3 regions of the Saccharothrix sp. BKS2 genome follow, and region 3 is predicted to be linked to each of the others. Evidence: riboswitches for the same ligand, from Rfam matches in the RefSeq annotation. Region 3 holds a riboswitch; each other region holds the start of a gene.
What was found. A riboswitch is a leader RNA that binds a small molecule or an ion and turns the genes downstream of it on or off. The one in region 3 is predicted to bind S-adenosylmethionine.

Region 1 (6,685 bases), on a different contig from region 3:
GGTCGGCGCCCGTCGTCGGGGCCGCCGCGGGCTTCGCCGCCGGGACCGCGACCTCCAGCTGCCGGTCGCGCCGCCGCAGGTACTCCTCGATGCCGCCGGGCAGGTCGGTCAGCCCGCCGTCGCCGAGGAGGGCCACCACCTGGTCGCACACCCGCTCCACCAGGTACCGGTCGTGGGAGATGACGACCAGCGTGCCGGGCCACGAGTCGAGCAGGTCCTCCAGCTGCTGGAGGGTGTCGATGTCCAGGTCGTTGGTCGGCTCGTCGAGCAGCAGCACGTTCGGCTCGGCCATCAGCAGCCGGCACAGCTGGAGCCGCCGCCGCTCGCCGCCGGACAGGTCGCCGACCGGGGTCCACTGCCGCTGCGAGGAGAAACCGAACCGCTCGGCCAGCTGCGAGGCCGACATCTCCTGCTTGCCCAGCACCACCCGGCGGGCGATCTCCTCGACCGCCTCCAGCACCCGCATCGAGCCGTCGAGGTCGTGCAGCTCCTGGCTCAGGTGCGCGAGCTTCACCGTCTGGCCCTGGACCCGGCGCCCCGTCACCAGCGGCTGCTCGCCGGCCAGCGCCCGCAGCAGCGTGGTCTTGCCCGAGCCGTTCACGCCGACGATGCCGACCCGGTCGCCGGGTCCGATGCGCCACGTCAGGTCGCGCACCAGCACGCGGTCCGGCACGGCGAGCGTGGCGTCCTCCAGCTCCAGCACCGTGCGGCCCAGGCGGCGCTTGGCGAAGGCCAGCAGCTCCACCGAGTCGCGCGGCGGCGGCACGTCCGAGATCAGCGCCTCGGCCGCCTCGATCCGGTAGCGCGGCTTGGACGTGCGGGCGGGCGCGCCGCGGCGCAGCCACGCCAGCTCCTTGCGGGCCAGGTTGCGGCGCTTCTCCTCGGCCGTGTCGGCCAGGCGGGCGCGCTCGGCCCGCGCGAAGATCCAGTCGGCGTAACCGCCCTCGTACTGCTCGACCCGGCCGCCCGTGACCTCCCACGTCCGGCTGCACACGGTGTCCAGGAACCACCGGTCGTGGGTCACCACGACGAGGGCGGTGCGCCGGGCCAGCAGGTGGTCGGCCAGCCAGCGCACGCCCTCCACGTCGAGGTGGTTGGTCGGCTCGTCCAGCACCACCAGGTCCAGGTCGCGCACCAGCGCCGAGGCCAGCGCGACCCGCCGCCGCTCGCCGCCGGACATGGTGCCCACCGGCGAGTCCAGCCCGAAGCCGGTGATGCCCAGGCCGTCGAGGATGGAGCGGACCCGCGCGTCCGCCGCCCACTCGTGCTCCGCGCCGTACCCGAGGGGGTCGAGCACGGCGTTGCGCACGGTCGAGCCCTCGGCCAGCTCGGTGCGCTGCGTGACCACGGCCATGCGCAGGCCGCGGTTGCGGCTGACGCGCCCGTCGTCCGGTTCGGCGACGCCGGCCAGCACCTCCAGCAGAGTGGTCTTGCCACCGCCGTTGAGGCCCACCACGCCGATCCGGTCACCCTCGCCGACGCCGAGGGACACGCCGTCGAGCAGCGGGCGCACGCCGAACGACTTGGACACGTTCTCAAGATTGACCAGGTTGGCCACTACCAGCACCTTCGTCGAGACGGGCGGAACGGTCGAGCTCAGGCGTGCACTTCCGGCGGGGTCGGCCGGGGCTCCTCGGTGCCGATCACGCGGGCGCCGTGCACCGGGCCCTGCGCGACGCGCACCGTCCGGCACACCCCCGCGCCCGCCAGCTCGGCCGCCACCCGGACCGCCGAGTCGCCGTCCGTGCACAGGAACGCGCAGGTGGGGCCGGACCCGGACACCATGCCGGCCAGCGCGCCCGCGTTCACGCCCGCCCGCAGCGTGCGCCGCAGGTTCGGGCGCAGCGAGACCGCCGCGGCCTGGAGGTCGTTGCCCAGCAGCAGCGCGAGCTGCCGCGGGTCGCCGGACGCCAGGCCCTCCAGCACCGCCTCCGCGTCGCCGACGCGCGGCGGGTCGCCGTCCGCGCGCAGCCGGTCCAGCTCGTCGAACACCTCGGGGGTGGCCAGGCCGCGCCGGTCGAAGGCGAGCACCCAGTGGAACGGGTGGCGCGCCAGCACGGGCACGATCCGGTCGCCGCGGTCGGTGCCCAGCGCGGTGCCGCCGTAGATGGCGAACGGGACGTCCGCGCCGATCTTGGCGGCCAGCTCGGCCAGCTCGTCCCGGGAGACCTCCAGCCGCCACAGCGAGGACAGGCCGACCAGCGTCGCGGCCGCGTCCGCGCTGCCGCCCGCCATGCCGCCCGCGACCGGGATGGACTTGCGGATCACCACCCGGACCTTCGGGTCCTCGGGGTCCCGGCCGACGTGCTCGGCCAGCACCCGCACCGCCCGCCAGGCCAGGTTGGACGCGCCGGTGGGCACCGAGTCGGCGCCCTCGCCGTGCACCTCCACCCCGGGGTCCTCGGCGATGGCGACGGTGACCTCGTCGGTCAGCGACAGGGCCTGGAAGATCGTCACCAGGTCGTGGTAGCCGTCCGCGCGCGGATCACCCACGGCCAGGTGCAGGTTGACCTTGGCCGGGACGCGGACGGTGACCGGGGGCGGGACGACAGCGAGCACGCCCTGAAGCCTACGGGCGTCCCGGGGGTGCCCGCGCCCACCCACCCCTGACCAGCACCGGATCCCCCGAACGCTCAACTCGGGGGTCCCGAACGTACGACACGACAGTCCCGAACGTACGACTCGCGCGAGTCGTACGCCCAGACCCCGCGAGTCGTACGTCCAGGACCCCCGAGTTACACGTTCAGGACGGTCAGACCGGGAGGACCGAGCCCGAGAAGGTGGCGGCGATGTAGTCCTTGACCTGCTGGGACTGGAGCAGGGCCAGCAGGTCCCGGACGCGCCGGTCGTCCTTCAGCTCGGCGCGGGTGACCAGGCCGTTGGCGTTGGGGTTGCCCTCGGTCTTCTCCAGCGCCAGGGCGTCGTCGGCCGGGTTGAGTCCCGCGTCGATGGCGTAGTTGCCGTTGATCACGGACGCGTCGGTGTCGTCGAGCGAGCGCGGCAGCTGGGCGGCCTCCAGCACGACGAACTCCAGGTTCTTCGGGTTGTCCTCGACGTCCCGGACCGTCGCGGTCCTCTCGGTGCCCGCCTTCAGCTTGATCAGGCCGTTGGCCTGGAGCAGCTGGAGGGCGCGCGCCTCGTTGGTCGCGTCGTTGGCCACCGCGATCCGCGCGCCGTCCGGCAGGTCGGCCGCGGCCCGGTGCCTGTTCGAGTACAGGCCCAGCGGTTCGAGGTGCACCGGGCCGATCCACTCCAGGTCCGCGCCGCTCTCGGCCTTGAACGTGTCCAGGTACGGCACGGTCTGGAAGTAGTTGGCGTCCAGCGACCCGTCGACCAGCGCGGTGTTCGGCTGCACGTAGTCGGTGAACTCCACCACCTCGATCCTCAGGTCCTTCGAGGCGGCCAGGTTCTCGGCCACGTACTTCAGCACCTGGGCGTGCGGGACGGGGCTCACGCCGACCTTCAGCGGCGCGCCCGGGTCGGAGGCGGCGCCGGTCGGGTCACCGCTCCCGCAGCCCGCCGCGGTCAGCAGCACGGCCAGCAGGGCAGCACGGATACGCATGTCGTTCCTTCGGGGGTGAGAAGCTCGCGGGGGTGTGCGAGAGAGGTCAGACGGAGGCGTGGCGGCGCCGGTCGACGGCCCGCGCCACGCGGTTGGAGGTGAACTGGATCGCGGTGGCGACGACCGCGAGCACGGCGACCGTGCTCCACAGGTAGCGGTCGTTGAACCGCTGGTAGCCCTCGCGCACGGCGAGGTCGCCGAGCCCGCCGCCGCCGACCACGCCCGCCATGGCCGAGTAGCCGAGCAGGGCGATCGCGGTCACGCCGATGGCGTTGACCAGCGCGGGCAGCGATTCGCGCAGCAGCACGCTGCGCACGATGCGGGTGGTGGAGGACCCGGTGGTCACCGCCGCCTCCACCACGGAGACGTGCACCTCGGACAGCACGTTCTGGACCAGCCTGCCGACGAACGGGATGGCGCCCACGGCCAGCGGCACGATGGCCGCGGTCGGTCCGATGGTGGTGCTGAGCAGGAGCCTGGTCAGCGAGGTGAGCACCACCAGCAGGACCAGGAAGGGCATGGAGCGGCCGAGGTCCACCACGAACCCGAGCACCTTGTGCGCCAGCGGCCGGGGCTTCAGCCCACCGGGTGCGGTGAGCTGGAGCCAGATGCCGACGGGGGTGCCGAGCAGGACCGCGATCAGGGTGGAGACGCCCACCATGTACAACGTCTCGCCGGTGGCGAGCAGGACCTCGTCGAACACGGTGGACCAGGGTGTCGCAGACCTCACGCAGCGACTCCCTGCGGCCCCGCCAGGGTCCGCCGCACCGAGCCGCCCGCCTCCGAGATCCACTCCAGCGCCGAGTCCGAGCGCTCGCCCTTCAGCCCGACGCGGAACCGCGCGACCGGGGTCTCCCCCAGCCTGGTCAGGCCGCCGCCCAGCAGGTTCAGCTCGATGCCGAACCGGTTGGTCACCTCGGGCAGCAGCGCGCCGACCGCGGCGAAGCCGACCAGCACCACGTCGGCGACCCGGTCGTAGGCGCTGTCGACCGCCGGGTTCTGGTCCGCGGCGGGCAGCAGCGACGCGGCCGTGCGGCTGCCGGCGTCGGACACCAGGTCGAGCACCTTGCCGTGCTCCACCACGCGCCCGTCCTCCAGGACCGCGACGTCGTCGCAGATCCGGCGCACCACGCCCATGTCGTGGGTCACCACGAGCACCGTCACGCCCAGCTCGGCGCGGGCCCGGTCCAGCACGGTGAGCACCGAGCCGGTGGTGTCCGGGTCCAGCGCGGAGGTCGGCTCGTCGGCCAGCAGCACCGAGGGCTGCGCGGCGAGCGCGCGGGCGACCGCGATGCGCTGGCGCTGGCCGCCGGAGAGCTGGTCGGGGTAGCTGCCGGCCTTGTCGGTCAGGCCCACCAGGTCCAGCAGCTCGGCGACGCGGGTGCGGCGCTGCGGCCCGGCCACGCCGGCGGCCTCCAGCGGCAGCGCGACGTTGCCCGCGGCGGTGCGCTGGCGCAGCAGGGAATCGCCCTGGGGCACGACGCCGATGCGCCGGCGGGCGGCGCGCAGGGCGGTGCCGTCGAGGGAGACGAGGTCGGTGCCGTCGACGCGGATCGCGCCGCTGTCGGGGCGCTCCAGCAGCGCGACGCACCGGGCGAGGGTGGACTTGCCGGCGCCGCTCGGGCCGACCACGCCGAGCACGGTGCCCGCGGCGACGTCCAGGTTCACGCCGTCCAGCGCGCGAACCTGCCCGGTACTCCCGGGGAAGGACTTGGTGAGGTTCTCGACAGTGATCACGTTTTCACTCCACGACTGCGTGCGGCAGCGCGCGCTCGGGGCGCGGGCGACCGGGGGTCTTCAGCTGGCAGGTGCGTCCGGACGGGGACGCGGCGGTGGGGAGGGGAGGAGCGCCGGGGCGATCAGCTCGTCAGCTGCGACAGCCGGAGACCGTGCGGCGGCCGTGGTCCACGACTCGCCGGCGCGTGAGCATTCGCATCCTGGGCACGTGATCCTCCATCGTTCCTGGCTGAAGCACCTGCCCCCAGGTGGGGTGGTTGCTGCGGCGTCGTGGAGCCAGGTCTCTCGGCCGCTCGGGATGGCAAGTCGAGTACACCTGAAGGACCCCGCCCGACGCAAGCCCGTAACGGAACCGTCCGGCAAATCACACTGATGGCCGAAAAGATCGATGTTTAGAGGGGGGTGGCGGCTTCGACTATCCGGATGAAGTCTCTGATACCGAGCTTTTCGCCGCGCGCGCCCGGGTCGACCCCGGCGGCCAGCAGCACGCGCTCGGCCTCGGCGGCCGAACCGGCCCACCCGGACAGGGCGCCGCGCAGGGTCTTGCGCCGCTGCGCGAAAGCCGCGTCCACCAACGAGAACAGCGCTTTGCGGTCCACAGTGGACAGCAGCTCGTGGCGCTCGAACGCGACCAGCGCGGAGTCCACGTTGGGCACCGGCCAGAACACGGAGCGGGACACCGGGCCCACCCGGCGGGCGTCGGCGTACCAGGCGAGCTTGACGCTGGGCACCCCGTAGACCTTGCTGCCCGGACCGGCGGCCATCCGGTCGGCCACCTCCGACTGCACCATCACCAGGCCGGTGCGCAACGACGGCAGCTCGGCCAGCAGGTGCAGCACCACGGGCACCGCCACGTTGTACGGCAGGTTGGCCACCAGCGCGGTCGGCGCGTGCGGCAGTTGCGCGACCGTGACGCGCATCGCGTCCGCGTGGACGACGGCGAGCCGGTCGGCCAGGTCGGGCGCGCGCTCGGCGACGGTGACCGGCAGGCGGTCGGCCAGCACCCCGTCGATCTCCACCGCCACCAGGGCCCGGCACGAGGGCAGCAGCGCCAGGGTCAGGGAACCCAGGCCGGGCCCCACCTCCAGCACGACGTCGTCCGGCCGCAGCGCGGCCGAGGACACGATGCGGCGCACCGTGTTCGGGTCGTGCACGAAGTTCTGGCCCAGCTTCTTGGTCGGGCGGACGTCGAGGTCGGCGGCCAGCCGACGGACGTCGGCCGGGCCGAGGAGCGCGCTGCCCCCCGGCCCGGCCGGCGATGAAGCTCCGGTCACGCGCCCATTCTTACGGCAGGCCCAGCTTGGACCGGCAGCCGGGCCACGCGGAGTAGCCGCCGCGGGCGTCGCGCAGCTTGGTCGCGATGGCGATCTGCTGCTCGCGGGACGC
Region 2 (6,685 bases), on a different contig from region 3:
TCAGCAGGGTCCTGACCCCGGACCGCCGCCTGGTGGCCTTCACCCGGGTGGAGCTGAAGGCGGGCGAGCAGCGCGCGGTCCGGGTGACCTTCGACGCGACCCGCCTGGCCACGACCGCGGGCGACATGGACGCCACCGGCAGGCCCGAGGTGGCGAAGGGCCGGTACGAGGTGCTGGTCGGCGAGGGGAGGGTGGGGTTCACGGTGCGGTGAGCAGCCCTGATATCGTGGTTGGTCGTACCGCGCGGCATTCCGCAGTGGAGGAAGACCGCCCTGGGTTCGGGGTGGAGCCGATCGACGAGCGCGGTACGACTCCGAGACCGAGGAAAAGGGTGGCTTTCGCGTGGCGAACATCAAGTCCCAGCTGAAGCGGATCAAGACGAACGAGAAGGCGCGCCTGCGCAACAAGGCCGTCAAGTCGTCGCTGAAGACCGCGATCCGCAAGTTCCGTGAGGCCGCCGAGGCCGGTGACAAGGAGAAGGCCGTCGCGCTGGCGCAGGAGGCTTCCCGCAAGCTCGACAAGGCCGTCACCAAGGGCGTGATCCACGCCAACCAGGCCGCCAACAAGAAGTCGGCGCTGGCCAGGCGCGCCAACCAGGTCTGACCCTGGTCCACGGCACCCAGCAGCACAGCACCCAGCACCACAGCACCGGAGCGCCGCTCTCCCCTCGCGGGGCGGGCGGCGCTCCTGCTTTTCCGGCCGCCGGGCACTTGTTTCGAGCTTTTCCGGCCGCCGAGCAGTCATCCCTGCTTTCCGGCCATCGGGCACTCATCCCCAGCTTTCCCGCCGCCGGCCGCCGGGCACCCGTCGCACGCCGACCGGCGGCGTCTCGGCATTCAGCAGCCCGGCATTCAGCAGCCCGGGTTCAACCAGCCCGGCGTTCAACCAGCCTGGCCTTCACCGCCGACCGCGGGCGGCGACGATCTTCAAGACCGCTCGCTCCAAGGCGTACCCGGAGTCGGCGGCGGCGCCCTTCACATCCGCGTTGAGGTCGGCGACCACCGACATGGCCGACGCCAACCCCCACTCCTCCCACCCACGCGACTGCCCCTGGGCCTTCTTCACCTTCCACGGCGGCATACCCAGCTCACCCGCCAGCTTGAACGGGTCCCCCCGACCGACCGCCGACACGCGCGCGACCGTGCGCACCGCGTCCGCCAGCGCGTCGGCCACCAGCACGTGCGGCACACCGAGCTGGATCGCCCAGCGCAGCGCCTCCAGCGCACCGGCCCGGTCACCCATCACGGCCTTCTCCGCGACCGCGAACCCGGTCACCTCCGCCCGCCCGCGGTGGTAGCGGCGGACCGCCTCGGCGTCGACCTTCCCACCGGTGTCGGCGACCAGTTGCGACGCCGCCGCGGCCAACTCCCGCAGGTCGGAGCCGACCGCGTCGATCAGCGCGGCCACGGCCTCCGGGTCCGCCTTGCCGCCGCCGGCCGCCCGGATCTCGTTGCGCACGAACGCCTCGCGGTCCGTGGCCTTGGTGACCTTGGGGCACTCGGTCACCCCGGCGCCCGCCTTGCGCAGCGCGGCGGGCAGCTCCTTGGCCGCCTTGCTGCGTCCGCCACCGCTGTGCACGACGACCAGCGTCACCCCGTCGGCGGGCGCCTTGGCGTAGGCGATCACGGCGTCGGCGATCTCCTTGCCCACCTCCTGCGCGGCTTCGAGCGCGATCACGCGACCCTCAGCGAACAGCGACGGGCTCACCAGTTCAGCCAGCTCGGGAGGGGTGAGCTCGGTCACCCGGACGCGCGTCAAGTCGGCCTGCGGGTCGATCTTCCGCGCGAGGTCCAGCGCGCCGCGCACCGCGCGTTCGACCAGCAACTCCTCCTCGCCGATGACCAGGTGGACGGCATCGGGCGTGTCAGCGGGCGCACTCACGCGCGCGATCCTCCCACGCCCCGTTCGCCGTCCGGATGGTGGACGTCACTGGCTACGGGTCGGGATCGTGTCGTAGGTTGACGTCACCACAACTGAATACCGCTCATCCAGAGGGGCAGAGGGATCGGCCCGAAGAAGCCCCGGCAACCCGTCGTTCAGCGTGCGCGTCCAGCGCCCGCCGGCGATCACGGTGCCAATTCCGACCCGCGACGCGGGAAAGATGAGGAGACACCTCGCGATGACTGCTGTCAGTGCGCCCTCGGCGACCACCACCTCCTTCGACCTCGGTCCGGCTCGTGCCCTGTCCTGTCGGGAGTGCGGGCACGAGACGCCGCTCGCACCGGAATACGCCTGCCTGGAGTGTTTCGGGCCGCTGGAAGTGGCCTACGACTTCGGCCGGGTCCGCCGTGAGGACATCGAAGCCGGCCCCCGGTCGATCTGGCGCTACCGCGGCCTGCTCCCCGTGCCCTCCACGGTCGAGTCGCACCCCAACACCAACCCCGGCGGCACCCGCCTGGTGGAGGCCGACCGCCTCGCCAAGGCCCTGGGCGTCCGCAAGGTCTGGGTCAAGGACGACACCGGCAACCCCACCCACTCCTTCAAGGACCGCGTCGTCGGCGTCGCCCTCGCCGCGGCCCGCGAGCTGGGCTTCAAGGTCCTGGCCTGCCCGTCCACCGGCAACCTCGCCAACGCCGTCGCCGCCGCCGCGGCCCGCGCCGGCTGGCAGTCGGTGGTCCTGGTGCCCTCCACCCTGGAGCAGGCGAAGATCCTCATGACCGCCGTCTACGGCGGCAACCTGATCACCGTCGACGGCAACTACGACGACGTGAACCGGCTGGCCCAGGAACTGGCCGCCGAGCACGAGGACTGGGCGTTCGTCAACGTCAACGTCCGCCCCTACTACGCCGAGGGCTCCAAGACGCTGGGCTACGAGGTCGCCGAACAGCTCGGCTGGCGCCTGCCCGACCAGATCGTGGTGCCCATCGCGTCCGGCTCCCAGTTGACCAAGGTCGACAAAGCCTTCCGCGAGCTGGGCGAACTCGACCTGGTCGAGCAGACCCCGTACCGGGTGTTCGGCGCCCAGGCCACCGGCTGCTCCCCCGTCTCCGCCGCCTTCAAGGCCGGCCACGACGTGGTCTCCCCGGTGCGCCCGGACACCATCGCCCGCTCACTGGCGATCGGCGCCCCCGCCGACGGTCCCTACGTGCTGGACGCCGTGCGCCGCACCAACGGCGCGATCGAGGACGTCACCGACGAGGAGGTCATCGAGGGCATCCGGCTGCTGGCCCGCACCGAGGGCATCTTCGCGGAGACCGCCGGCGGCGTGACCGTCGCCACCGCGAAGAAGCTCATCGAGTCCGGACAGCTCGACCCGGACGGCGAAACCGTCCTGCTCATCACCGGCGACGGCCTCAAGACCCTCGACGCCCTCAGCGACCGCATCGGCCCCCGGGCGAACGTGCCGCCGTCGGCGGAGGCCGTGCTGAAGGCCCTCCAGAACTGACACCGCCACCCGGACCACCGGACACATCGGAGCCACAAGCCGTACCGGCGCCACCGGCCGCTCCGGAGCCACCGGCAACACCGGAGGCATCGGCCGAGCCGGAGCCACCAACCGGGCCGGGTTCGGTGCCCACCGAACCCGGTGCGGTGCCCACCAAACCCGGTGCGGCGGTCACAGCGCGACCCCCGAGGTGCGCAGCCAACCCGTGCGCGGGAAGGCGGCCAGCTCGGGGAGCACGCGCGGCTCCACCGGTTCGGTGACCACGCGCCACGCGGTCAGCAGCTGCGGCCACGGCCGTTTCGCCTTTTCCTGGTTGTAGCGCTCGGCGTGCCACTCCTCCGGCGGTATCGCGAGGTCGTCGTCGAACAGGGTGTCGGCGACCAGGCGGTACGCGGCGTCGGCGGAAGCCACCTCGGCCGTGTGCACCACCCCGGTGGCGGTGGCCCGCGCGACGATGCCGCGTTCCCCGCCGAGCCGGTCCTCGCACACGTAGTAGGTGAAGCTCGCCCGCAGTTCGTCGCGCGGCCAGGGCCGAGCGGTGTAGCCCGGCTGCCACAACGCCCACCCCAGGGCCCGGTGGTCGCCGGGCCGCTGCCACCCCGCGTTGAGCCTGATCCACCTGTCGTTCCTCATCTTCGTTCCCCTTCGCCTCGTCGAGCGGACCGCCCCGGCGGACGATCCGCGGCCCTTCCGGGCCGGTGAGGACGGCGGTGTCGCCGTCCCGGTCGGTGCGCAGCACCAGCGCGCCCTGCTTCACCAGCGCGTCGACCACCACCCCGCTGGGGTGGCCGTAGCGGTTGCCCGCGCCGACGCTCACCAGCGCGATCCGCGGCCGCACGGCCGCGAGGAACGCCGGTGACGAGTACCGCGACCCGTGGTGCGGCACCTTGAGCACGTCGGCCCGCAGGTCGACGTGCCCGTCGAGCAGGTCGGCCTGTCCGGCCAGCTCGACGTCGCCGGTCAACAACACCCGCCCGGCCGCGGTCGATGCCCGCAGCACCAGCGACGCGTCGTTGACCGCCGTGTTCGTCTCACCCACCGGGCCCGCACGCGGACCCAGCACGTCGAGTCCCAGCCCCGGCCAACCCAACCGCTGCCCGGCACTCAGCTCGACCACGCGGACCCCTGCCGCCCGCGCCCGTTCGCGCACCTCCTCCCACGCCCACCCCGGCCGGCGCGCGGGCCCCACGGCCACCGCGCCCACCTCTCGTTCCGCCAGCACGGCGGCCAGTCCGCCGACGTGGTCGGCGTGCAGGTGGCTCAGCACCACCAGCGGGATGCGCCGCACCCCCAACCGCCGCAGGCACGACAGCACCGGCACCGGGTCGGGCCCGGTGTCGACCAGCACCGCCCGGTCGCGCTCGGCGGTGGCCAGGACGACCGCGTCCCCCTGACCCACGTCGCACGCCACCACCGACCAGCCCTGGACGGGCCAGCGCGGCGAGACCACCTCCAGCGGCACGAGGACCACCACCGCCCCGGCCGCCGCGGCCACGACCAGCACCCGCAACCGCCGCAGCCGGAGAACCACCCAGCCGAGCACCAGCACCCCGGCCAGCAGCACCCCGCCGAGCCAGCCCTCGGGCCACCCGACCGCCGCACCCGGCACCGCCGCCGCGTGCCGCCCCACGGTGATCAGCCAGCTCACCGCCGGTCCGGCCACCTCGACGACCAGGCGCGCCACCGGCTCGTGGACCGGTGCCAGCACCGCGGCCGACACACCGAGCACCGTGGCCGGCGCCACCACCGGCCCGACCAGCAGGTTCGCCACCACCGCGACCAAGCTGACCTGCCCCGAGATGCCCGCGACCAGTGGTGCGGTCGCCAGGTTCGCGGCCACCGGCACCGCCAGCGCCTCCGCGAGCCCGACCGGCACACCGCGTTCCCTCATCGCGGCGGACCACCTCGGCGCGAGCAGCACCAGTGCCGCGGTGGCCACCACCGACAGGCCGAACCCCGAGTCGGTGGCCAATTCCGGGTCGTAGAGGACCAGGACCACCACCGCGGCCGCGAGCGCCGGCACCGCCGACCGCTCCCGTCCCAGCACCAGCGCGAGCAACGCCACCGCACCCATCACCGCGGCCCGCAGCACGCTCGGCTCCGGCCCGGCGAGCACGACGAACCCGACCAGCGCGGCCATCGCACCCGCCGCGCACCCGCGAGGACCGAGGCGGAACAGCCGCAGCACCAACAGCACCGCGCCGCACAGGATCGCCAGGTTCGCCCCGCTGACCGCCAGGACGTGGGCGAGCCCCGCGGTGCGGAACTCCTCCACCACCCTGGGCGCGAGGCGCGAGGTGTCACCGACCACCAGGGCCGGCAGCAGCCCGGCGGGTTCCGGGTCGAGAGCGGTGCTCGCGTCCCGGAGTCCGGCCCGCAGGTCCTCGGCCACCCGCTGCCACACCGGTGCCTCGGTCTCCACGCGCGGCGGTCCGCGGACCCGGAGGACGGCGACCGTCAGCTCACCGCCCCGGGGTGGGGCGAGCGTGCCCTTCGCCTCGACCCGCCGGCCCGGCAGCAGCTCCAACCACCCGGTGGCCGGGGCCAGGACCACCACCCGGCCGCCGTCGTCGAGGGTCGCGCGGACCAGGACCAGGTCGACACCGCCCGCTCGTGACCCGAAGCCGCTGGTGCGCAAGCCGTGCGGTCGGCTGTCGAGTTCGAGGTGGAGGGTGGTGGGCATCCCTCGTTCGGCGGCGGCGCGCAGCGGGTGGTGGGCCGACGCGTGGGCTTGGGCGCCGATCCAGCACGCCGCCACCGGTCCCGCGACCGCGATGGCGACCGCCGCCGGGCGCCAGGGCCGCAGCGCCAGGCCACCGATGAGCGTCAGGGTCAGGCCGACCACGGGAGCGGCCCACCAGGTCCACAGGAGACCGGCGAGGGCGGTGGCCCAGACGGTGAGGGCGGCCGGGACGAGATGCGCGCGGGGGTTCACGACCACACCCACCCGAGGCTGGTGACCGCGAGGCGTGGGCGGTGGTTGCCGGTGGGGCGGTGCTCGTCGGTGAGGCGGTCACCGAACGTGCGGCGGGGCAAGCGGTCGAGCAGTCGTCGCAGCCGGCGGCGGAGGTGGTGGTGGGAGGCGATGGTCAGGAGGAGGCGGTGCGGAGCCGGGGTGGAGCGGACCGGGTGGGCTGGACGGGCGGGGCGGACGGGCCGGGCGGGGCGGAGGACGAGGTGGTCGAGCGTTTGACGGAGGCGGGCGTGCAGGCGGGGGCAGGGGCGGCTGCCCGTGGTGGGGGTTCGGCGGGTCCCCGGTTGGTGGTTGGTTGATCGGCGGGTGGTCGAGCGGTCGTGAGC
Region 3 (6,685 bases):
GCCCCGGGGGCGGTCGACGAGTTCGCCGGGGTCGGGGACCTGGCGGGTGTGGACGTTCCTGGTCACGTTCCGCCCTTCCGTACGGGACCGTATGGTGCGGCCGTACGGTAGCGTACGGAAGGGTGAAGCGGAGGACGCCGGACGACTGGACCGGGGTGGCGCTGCGGGCGTTGGCCGAGGGTGGGGTCGCTGCGGTCGCGGTGGAGCCGCTGGCGGTGCGGCTGGGTGCGACCAAGGGCAGCGCCTACTGGCACTTCCCGAACCGGGAAGCCCTGCTCAGGGCCACCGTGGAGCGCTGGGAGCGGGAGCACACCGAGGCGGTCATCGAGCTGGTGGAGTCGGTGGAGGGGCCCGAGGCGCGGCTGCGGCTGCTGTTCGGCACCGTGCTGGAGGCGGTGGACCACAGTTCGGTCGAGTTGGCGATGCTCGCGGCCAAGGATCACCCGGTCGTGGCTCCCGTGCTGGCCCGGGTCACCGCCCGGCGGATCGACTACCTGGGGGCGGTGTTCCGGGACCTGGGCTTCGCCGGCGACGCGGCGCGCCACCGGGCCGTCCTCGCCTACTCGGTCTACCTGGGCCAGGCGCAGCTGCTGGCGGCCGCGCCGGACGTGGTGGCGGCGCGGCGGGCGCTGCTGGAGGAGACGCTGATCCTGGTGACGAGCCGTGGGTGAGGCGTTCCGGTTCTCGGTGCGGGTCAAGCCCGGGGCCCGGAGGGAGGTCGTCGGCGGGCGGTGGGGTGAGGGGGCGCTGATCGTGGCGGTCGCCGCGCCGGCCGTGGAGGGCAGGGCGAACGAGGCCGTGTGCAAGGCGCTGGCCAGGGCTTTCGGTGTGCGGGCGCGGGACGTGGCGGTGGTGGCCGGCGAGCGCGGCCGGGACAAGGTCGTGCAGGTCGACCCCGCCCCGGCCGCCGCTCCGGAGGTGCTGGAGCGGTTGCTAGGCGGCTAGCGTCCAGACCGCGTGCGCGATCGCGTCGGCGTTGCGGTCGAGCGCGGTCGCGTTGATGTTGGCCGTGGTGTCGCAGGAGCGGTGGTAGCAGCGGTCGAACGCCTGGCCGGCGGTGCCGCCCCACTTCTGGGCCTGCGCGGAGGTCTTGATGCCCTCGGCGCCGGTGAACGTGCCGCCGACCGGGATGCTCGCGCGGGCGAACGCCGCGTGGTCCGACCTGCCGCCCACGCTGGTCAGCTCGGTCGGCACGCCGATGCCGCTGAAGTAGCCCTGGATGACCTGCTGGAGCTGCGTCGAGCCCGTCGGCTGGCCGGAGGCGCTGTAGACGAAGTAGCCGGGGTTCGGCGAGCCCGTCATGTCGAAGTTCAGGTACGCCCGGATGCGCGACCGGTCCGTTGTGGACAGCGAGTTGACGTAGTAGGTCGAGCCCACCAGGCCCAGCTCCTCGGCGCCCCACCAGGCGAAGCGCAAGCGCTTGCCCGGCTGGAAGCCCGTGGACCGGACGGCGAGGGCCACCTCCAGCAGGCTCACGGAGCCGGTGCCGTTGTCGTTGATGCCGGGGCCCGCGGTGACGCTGTCGAGGTGCCCGCCGAGCATGATGACGTTGTTCGCGTCACCGGTGGTCCAGTCGGCGATCAGGTTGTAGCCGACGACGCCGTTGCGGGTGAACGACTGCACCCGCGTGGTGTAGCCGGCGGCGTCCAACTTGGACTTGATCCAGTTGACCGAGGCCAGGTAGCCGGGCCTGCCGTGCGCCCGGTTGCCGCCGTTGGCGGTGGCGATGGACTGGAGCTGGTTGAGGTCGGCCTGGAGGGTGGCGACCGAGATGTCGGGGCCGGCCGGGGCGGCGGTGGCCGAGCCCGAACCGAGCAGCGCGCCGGCGGTGACCAGCACGACGGAGATCGTTCGCAGTTTCACGGTTTCTCCCGCAGGGAAGTGGAGGTTCTCCCACCGTGCCCTGGTCGGCGCGCCGCCGGTAGCGTCGTTCGGCTGGTGCCTGATTAGTCCAGATCGGCGGCAACGGGGAGAATGACCGCGACGCGTGACGACAGGAGGTCGAGTGGGTGGTGTGACGGGCTTCCTCGGTGTCGCCGCCGGGGTGCTCCTGCTCTCGGTCGTCGCGGTGCGGCTGTCGATCCGGCTCGGCCTGCCGTCGCTCCTGCTCTACCTCGGCATCGGCGTGCTGCTGGGCGAGGCGGTGCTGGGCATCCAGTTCGAGGACGCGGACCTCACCCGGTCGCTGGGCACGGCCGCGCTCGTGCTGATCCTCACCGAGGGCGGTCTGACCACGCGGTGGCCCGACGTGCGGCCCGCGCTGGGGCTGGGCGTGGCACTGTCCACAGTGTCCGTCGGGGTCAGCATCGCGGTCACCGCGTTCGGGCTGCACCTGCTGCTGGACATGGACTGGCGCACGGCGCTGCTGTGGGGCGCGGTGCTGTCGTCCACGGACGCGGCGGCGGTGTTCAGCGTGCTGCGCGGGGTGGGCGTGGGCAAGCGGCTGATCGGACCGCTGGAGCTGGAGTCCGGCATCAACGACGCGCCGGTGTACATCGCCGTCGTGCTGCTGGCGGCACCCGACCCGATCACCTGGACCGCGCCGCTGCTGATGGGCTACGAGCTGGTCGCGGGCACGCTGATCGGGCTCGGGCTGGGGTGGCTGGGAGGCGTGGGGCTGCGCCGGGCGGCGCTGCCCGCGACCGGCCTGTACCCGCTGGCCACGGTGGCGGTGTGCGTGCTGGCTTACACGGCGGGGGACCTGGCGCACGCGTCCGGGTTCCTCGCGGTCTACATCTCGGCGTTGGTGCTGGGCAACGCGCGGCTGCCGCACCGGTCGGACACGCTGTCGTTCGCCGAGGGGCTGGGGTGGCTGTCCCAGATCGGGCTGTTCGTGCTGCTCGGGCTGTACGCCTCGCCCGGTCGGCTGCTCGACGCGGTGGTGCCGGCGCTGGTGGCGGGAGGGGTGCTGGTGCTGGTGGCGCGGCCGCTGTCGGTGCTGTGCGCGGCGCTGCCGTTCCGGGTGCCGTGGCGGGAGCAGGTGTTCATCTCGTGGTCGGGGCTGCGGGGCGCGGTGCCGATCGTGTTCGCGCTGATCCCGCTGATCCAGGGGGTGCCGGGGGCGCAGCGGCTGGTGGACGCCGTGTTCGTGCTGGTCGTCGTGCTGACGGTGGTGCAGGGGACGACGCTGCCGTGGCTGGCGAAGTGGCTGAAGCTGGTCCGGTCGGGTGAGGCGCTGGAGGTGCAGGTCGACTCGTCGGCGTTGGACGAGCTGGGCGCGGAGCTGCTCCAGGTGCGCATCCAGCGGGGGTCCCAGCTGCACGGCGTGTACCTGTCCGAGCTGCGGTTGCCGCCGGGGTCCTCGGTGAGCCTGGTGGTGCGGGGCGACAAGGGGTTCACGCCCCAGCCGACCACGCGGTTGCAGGAGCACGACCAGCTGCTGGTGGTGTGCACGGACGTCGTGCGCACGGCCACGGAGCAGCGGATCCGGGCGGTGGACCGGGCCGGTCGCTTCGCCCGCTGGAAGGGCGACGCGGGCCTGCCCTGATCGCGCGAGTCGTACGTTCCGGCCCGTCGTGTCGTACGTCCAGGACCTCCGAATTCAGCGTTCGCGTCACCCCGATGGGGTGCCTGAACGTGTAACTCGGGGGTCCTGAACGTACGACTCGCGCGGTCTGGAGGTACGACTCGCGGGGTCTGAGCGTACGACTCGCGGTCTCAGGGGGTGGGATGGGTGGTGGGGTGGTGGGGGGCGGGTTAGGGTGGTGGGGAAGGTCATGAGTGCCAGTGACAAGCCCGGGCTTGCTGGCCGGCAACCCTCCAACCGCGGTGGGGTGCCCCCGGTGAGGACCTGGTCGTGCGCGTCGGGCGTGCGGCAAGCGCGGGCCTCCGGTGGAGTCCCGGACTCCCGGAGGGTCTCGTGGCCGTTGCGGTTTCCCCTGTCGTCGGTGCCGGTCTGCCCCGGACGGTGGGCGCCTCGCTGAGGGTGCCGGTGCTGACCGGCGAGCGGGTCGAGTACGCGAACCTGGACCACGCGGCCGGCGCGCCCTGCCTGGAGCAGGTGCGGGACGCCGTCGACGAGCTGCTGCCCTGGTACGCGAGCGTGCACCGGGGCGCCGGGTTCGCCTCACAGGTGTCGACGCGGGTCCACGAGCAGGCGCGGGAGGCGGTGCGCCGGTTCCTGGGCGCGCGCGACAGCGACTCGGTCGTGTTCACCCGCAACACCACCGACGCGCTGAACCTGCTGGCCAGGGCCCTGCCGCGGCGGACGGCGGTGGTGCTGTTCGACACCGAGCACCACGCGGCGCTGCTGCCGTGGCGCGGGCCGCACGTGCGGCGGCTGCGGACGCCCGGCGACCCGGCCGCGGCGGTGCTGGAGCTGGACCGGGCGCTGCGCGAGGCGCCGGTCGGGCCGCGGCTGGTGGTGGTGACCGGCGCGTCGAACGTCACCGGCGAGGTGTGGCCGGTGGCCGAGGTGGTGCGGGTGGCGCGCCGCCGCGGTGCGCGCGTCGTCCTGGACGCCGCCCAGCTCGCGCCACACCGGCCCATCGACCTGCGGGCCCTGGACGTCGACTACGCCGTGCTGTCCGGGCACAAGCTGTACGCCCCGTTCGGCGCGGGCGCGCTGGTCGGCCGGTCGGACTGGCTCCGGGCCGCCGAGCCCTACCTGGTGGGCGGCGGGGCCACGGCCCGCGTCACCGACCGCGGCGGCCGGTTGGGCGTGTCCTGGTCGAACGGGCCCGAGCGGCACGAGGCGGGCACCCCCAACGTGGTGGGCGCGCACGCCCTGGCCACCGCCTGCGACGTGCTGGCGCGGCACTGGGCGCAGACGCTGGAGCACGAGCGGGTGCTGCTGGCGCGGCTGCGGGACGGCCTGCGGTCGGTGCCCGGCGTGGCGGAGCTGTCGCTGTTCGGGGCCGGGCACGACCGGGTGGGCGTGGTCGGCTTCACGGTGGGCGCGCAGGACGTCGGCTACCTGGCGGCGGCGCTGTCCGCCGAGCACGGCATCGGCGTGCGCGACGGCGCGTTCTGCGCCCACGTGGCCGTCCAGCGGCTGGCCGGCGGCCCCGCGCTGCGCGCCTCGATCGGGCTGGGCACCACCGAGGAGCACGTGGACCGGTTCGTCGAGGCGCTGCGCCGGCTCGTCACCGAGGGTTCGCGGTTCGAGTACGAACTGAGGGAGGGTCGGTGGGCGCCGGTCGACGACGTGCGCCCGCTCCCGCCGTTCCTGCGCTGACGGGGATGCTGGACAATGGCCGGGTGAGCACTGAGCCCAACACCGAGCCCGACGCCGCGGACCAACCGGAGGCGCCGCTGCCCCAGCGCCGCGTCGCCCTGCTGGCCGTCATCGCGCCGCTCGTGCTGGCGCTCGACCTGGGCACCAAGGTCCTGGCGGTGGAGCGGCTGGAGGGCCGGGAGCCGGTCGAGCTGCTCGGCGGCCTGCTCTACCTGCCGCTGATCCGCAACACCGGCGCGGCGTTCGGCCTGGCCGAGGGCTGGACGGTGATCCTCGCGCTGATCGCGTTCAGCGTGGTCGGCTTCATCCTGTGGATCGCCCGCCGGCTGCGGTCGGTCGGCTGGGCCATCGGCCTGGGCCTCATCCTGGGCGGCGCGACGGGCAACCTGGTCGACCGGGTGTTCCGCGCCCCCGGCCCGCTGCGGGGCGGCGTGGTCGACTTCATCTCGGTGCTCGACCCGTGGGGCAACTTCTTCCCCGTGTTCAACCTGGCCGACTCGGCCATCTGCGTGGGCGGCGGCGTCATCGTGCTGATGGCCCTGCTCCAGCGCGACTACGACGGCACCAAGGTGGAGAAGAAGAAGTGAGCGGCTACCGCAACCTGCCCGTGCCCGACGGCCTGGACGGTATGCGCGTCGACGCGGGCCTGGCCAAGCTGCTGGGCCTGTCGCGCACCGCGGTGGCGGCGCTGACCGAGTCGGGCGACGTGGTGCTGGACGGGCACCCGGCGGGCAAGTCCGACCGGCTGGTCGCCGGCTCGGTGCTGGAGGTCACCCTCCCCGAGCCCGAGCGGCCGGTCCAGGTGCAGGCCGTGCCCGTGGAGGGCCTGGAGGTCCTGCACGAGGACGACGACGTGATCGTGGTCGACAAGCCGGTGGGCGTGGCCGTGCACCCGAGCCCCGGCTGGACCGGGCCCACGGTGGTGGGCGGCCTGGCCGCGGCGGGCATCCGCATCGCCACCTCCGGCGCCGCCGAGCGGCAGGGCGTGGTGCACCGGCTGGACGTCGGCACGACCGGCGTGATGGTGGTCGCCAAGAGCGAGGGCGCCTACTCCTCCCTGAAGCACGCCTTCAAGGAGCGGACCGTCGAGAAGCTGTACCACGCGCTGGTGCAGGGCCACCCGGACCCGATCAAGGGCACCATCGACGCGCCCATCGACCGGCACCCCAAGCACGACTACCGGTTCGCCGTGATGGCCAACGGCAAGCCCAGCATCACCCACTACGAGGTGGCCGAGGCGTTCCGGGCCGCGTCGCTGCTGGACGTGCACCTGGAGACCGGCCGCACGCACCAGATCCGGGTGCACTTCTCGGCCCTGCGCCACCCGTGCGTGGGCGACCTGACCTACGGGGCCGACCCGTCGCTGGCCAAGCGACTGGGTCTCACCCGGCAGTGGCTGCACGCCCGGATGCTCGGCTTCCACCACCCGGCCGACGGCCGGTGGGTGGAGTTCACCAGCGAGTACCCGGCCGACCTGGCGAACTCCCTGGAGCTGCTCCGCGACGAAGG

Region 1: it holds a riboswitch for S-adenosylmethionine, as region 3 does, so the genes downstream of both, Q5530_RS25805 (methionine ABC transporter ATP-binding protein) here and Q5530_RS19040 (aminotransferase class V-fold PLP-dependent enzyme) in region 3, are expected to answer to the same signal.
Region 2: it holds a riboswitch for S-adenosylmethionine, as region 3 does, so the genes downstream of both, thrC (threonine synthase) here and Q5530_RS19040 (aminotransferase class V-fold PLP-dependent enzyme) in region 3, are expected to answer to the same signal.

Annotation. Positions count from the first base shown of each region.
Region 1 is NZ_JAUQOL010000012.1:222,107-228,791, reverse strand. It holds gene Q5530_RS25825 (ATP-binding cassette domain-containing protein) at 1-1,558, opposite strand, end outside; gene Q5530_RS25820 (4-(cytidine 5'-diphospho)-2-C-methyl-D-erythritol kinase) at 1,597-2,559, opposite strand; gene Q5530_RS25815 (MetQ/NlpA family ABC transporter substrate-binding protein) at 2,753-3,562, opposite strand; gene Q5530_RS25810 (methionine ABC transporter permease) at 3,609-4,292, opposite strand; gene Q5530_RS25805 (methionine ABC transporter ATP-binding protein) at 4,289-5,299, opposite strand; SAM riboswitch class I at 5,513-5,604, opposite strand; gene rsmA (16S rRNA (adenine(1518)-N(6)/adenine(1519)-N(6))-dimethyltransferase RsmA) at 5,692-6,573, opposite strand; gene Q5530_RS25795 (transglycosylase family protein) at 6,584-6,685, opposite strand, start outside.
Region 2 is NZ_JAUQOL010000006.1:326,140-332,824, forward strand. It holds gene Q5530_RS15165 (glycoside hydrolase family 3 N-terminal domain-containing protein) at 1-212, shown strand, start outside; gene rpsT (30S ribosomal protein S20) at 343-603, shown strand; gene holA (DNA polymerase III subunit delta) at 898-1,881, opposite strand; SAM riboswitch class I at 1,982-2,108, shown strand; gene thrC (threonine synthase) at 2,120-3,385, shown strand; gene Q5530_RS15185 (DNA internalization-related competence protein ComEC/Rec2) at 3,312-6,320, opposite strand.
Region 3 is NZ_JAUQOL010000008.1:246,109-252,793, reverse strand. It holds gene Q5530_RS19065 (hypothetical protein) at 1-66, opposite strand, end outside; gene Q5530_RS19060 (TetR/AcrR family transcriptional regulator) at 123-671, shown strand; gene Q5530_RS19055 (DUF167 domain-containing protein) at 664-945, shown strand; gene Q5530_RS19050 (M28 family metallopeptidase) at 934-1,863, opposite strand; gene Q5530_RS19045 (potassium/proton antiporter) at 2,015-3,487, shown strand; SAM riboswitch class IV at 3,713-3,827, shown strand; gene Q5530_RS19040 (aminotransferase class V-fold PLP-dependent enzyme) at 3,860-5,176, shown strand; gene lspA (signal peptidase II) at 5,200-5,763, shown strand; gene Q5530_RS19030 (RluA family pseudouridine synthase) at 5,805-6,685, shown strand, end outside.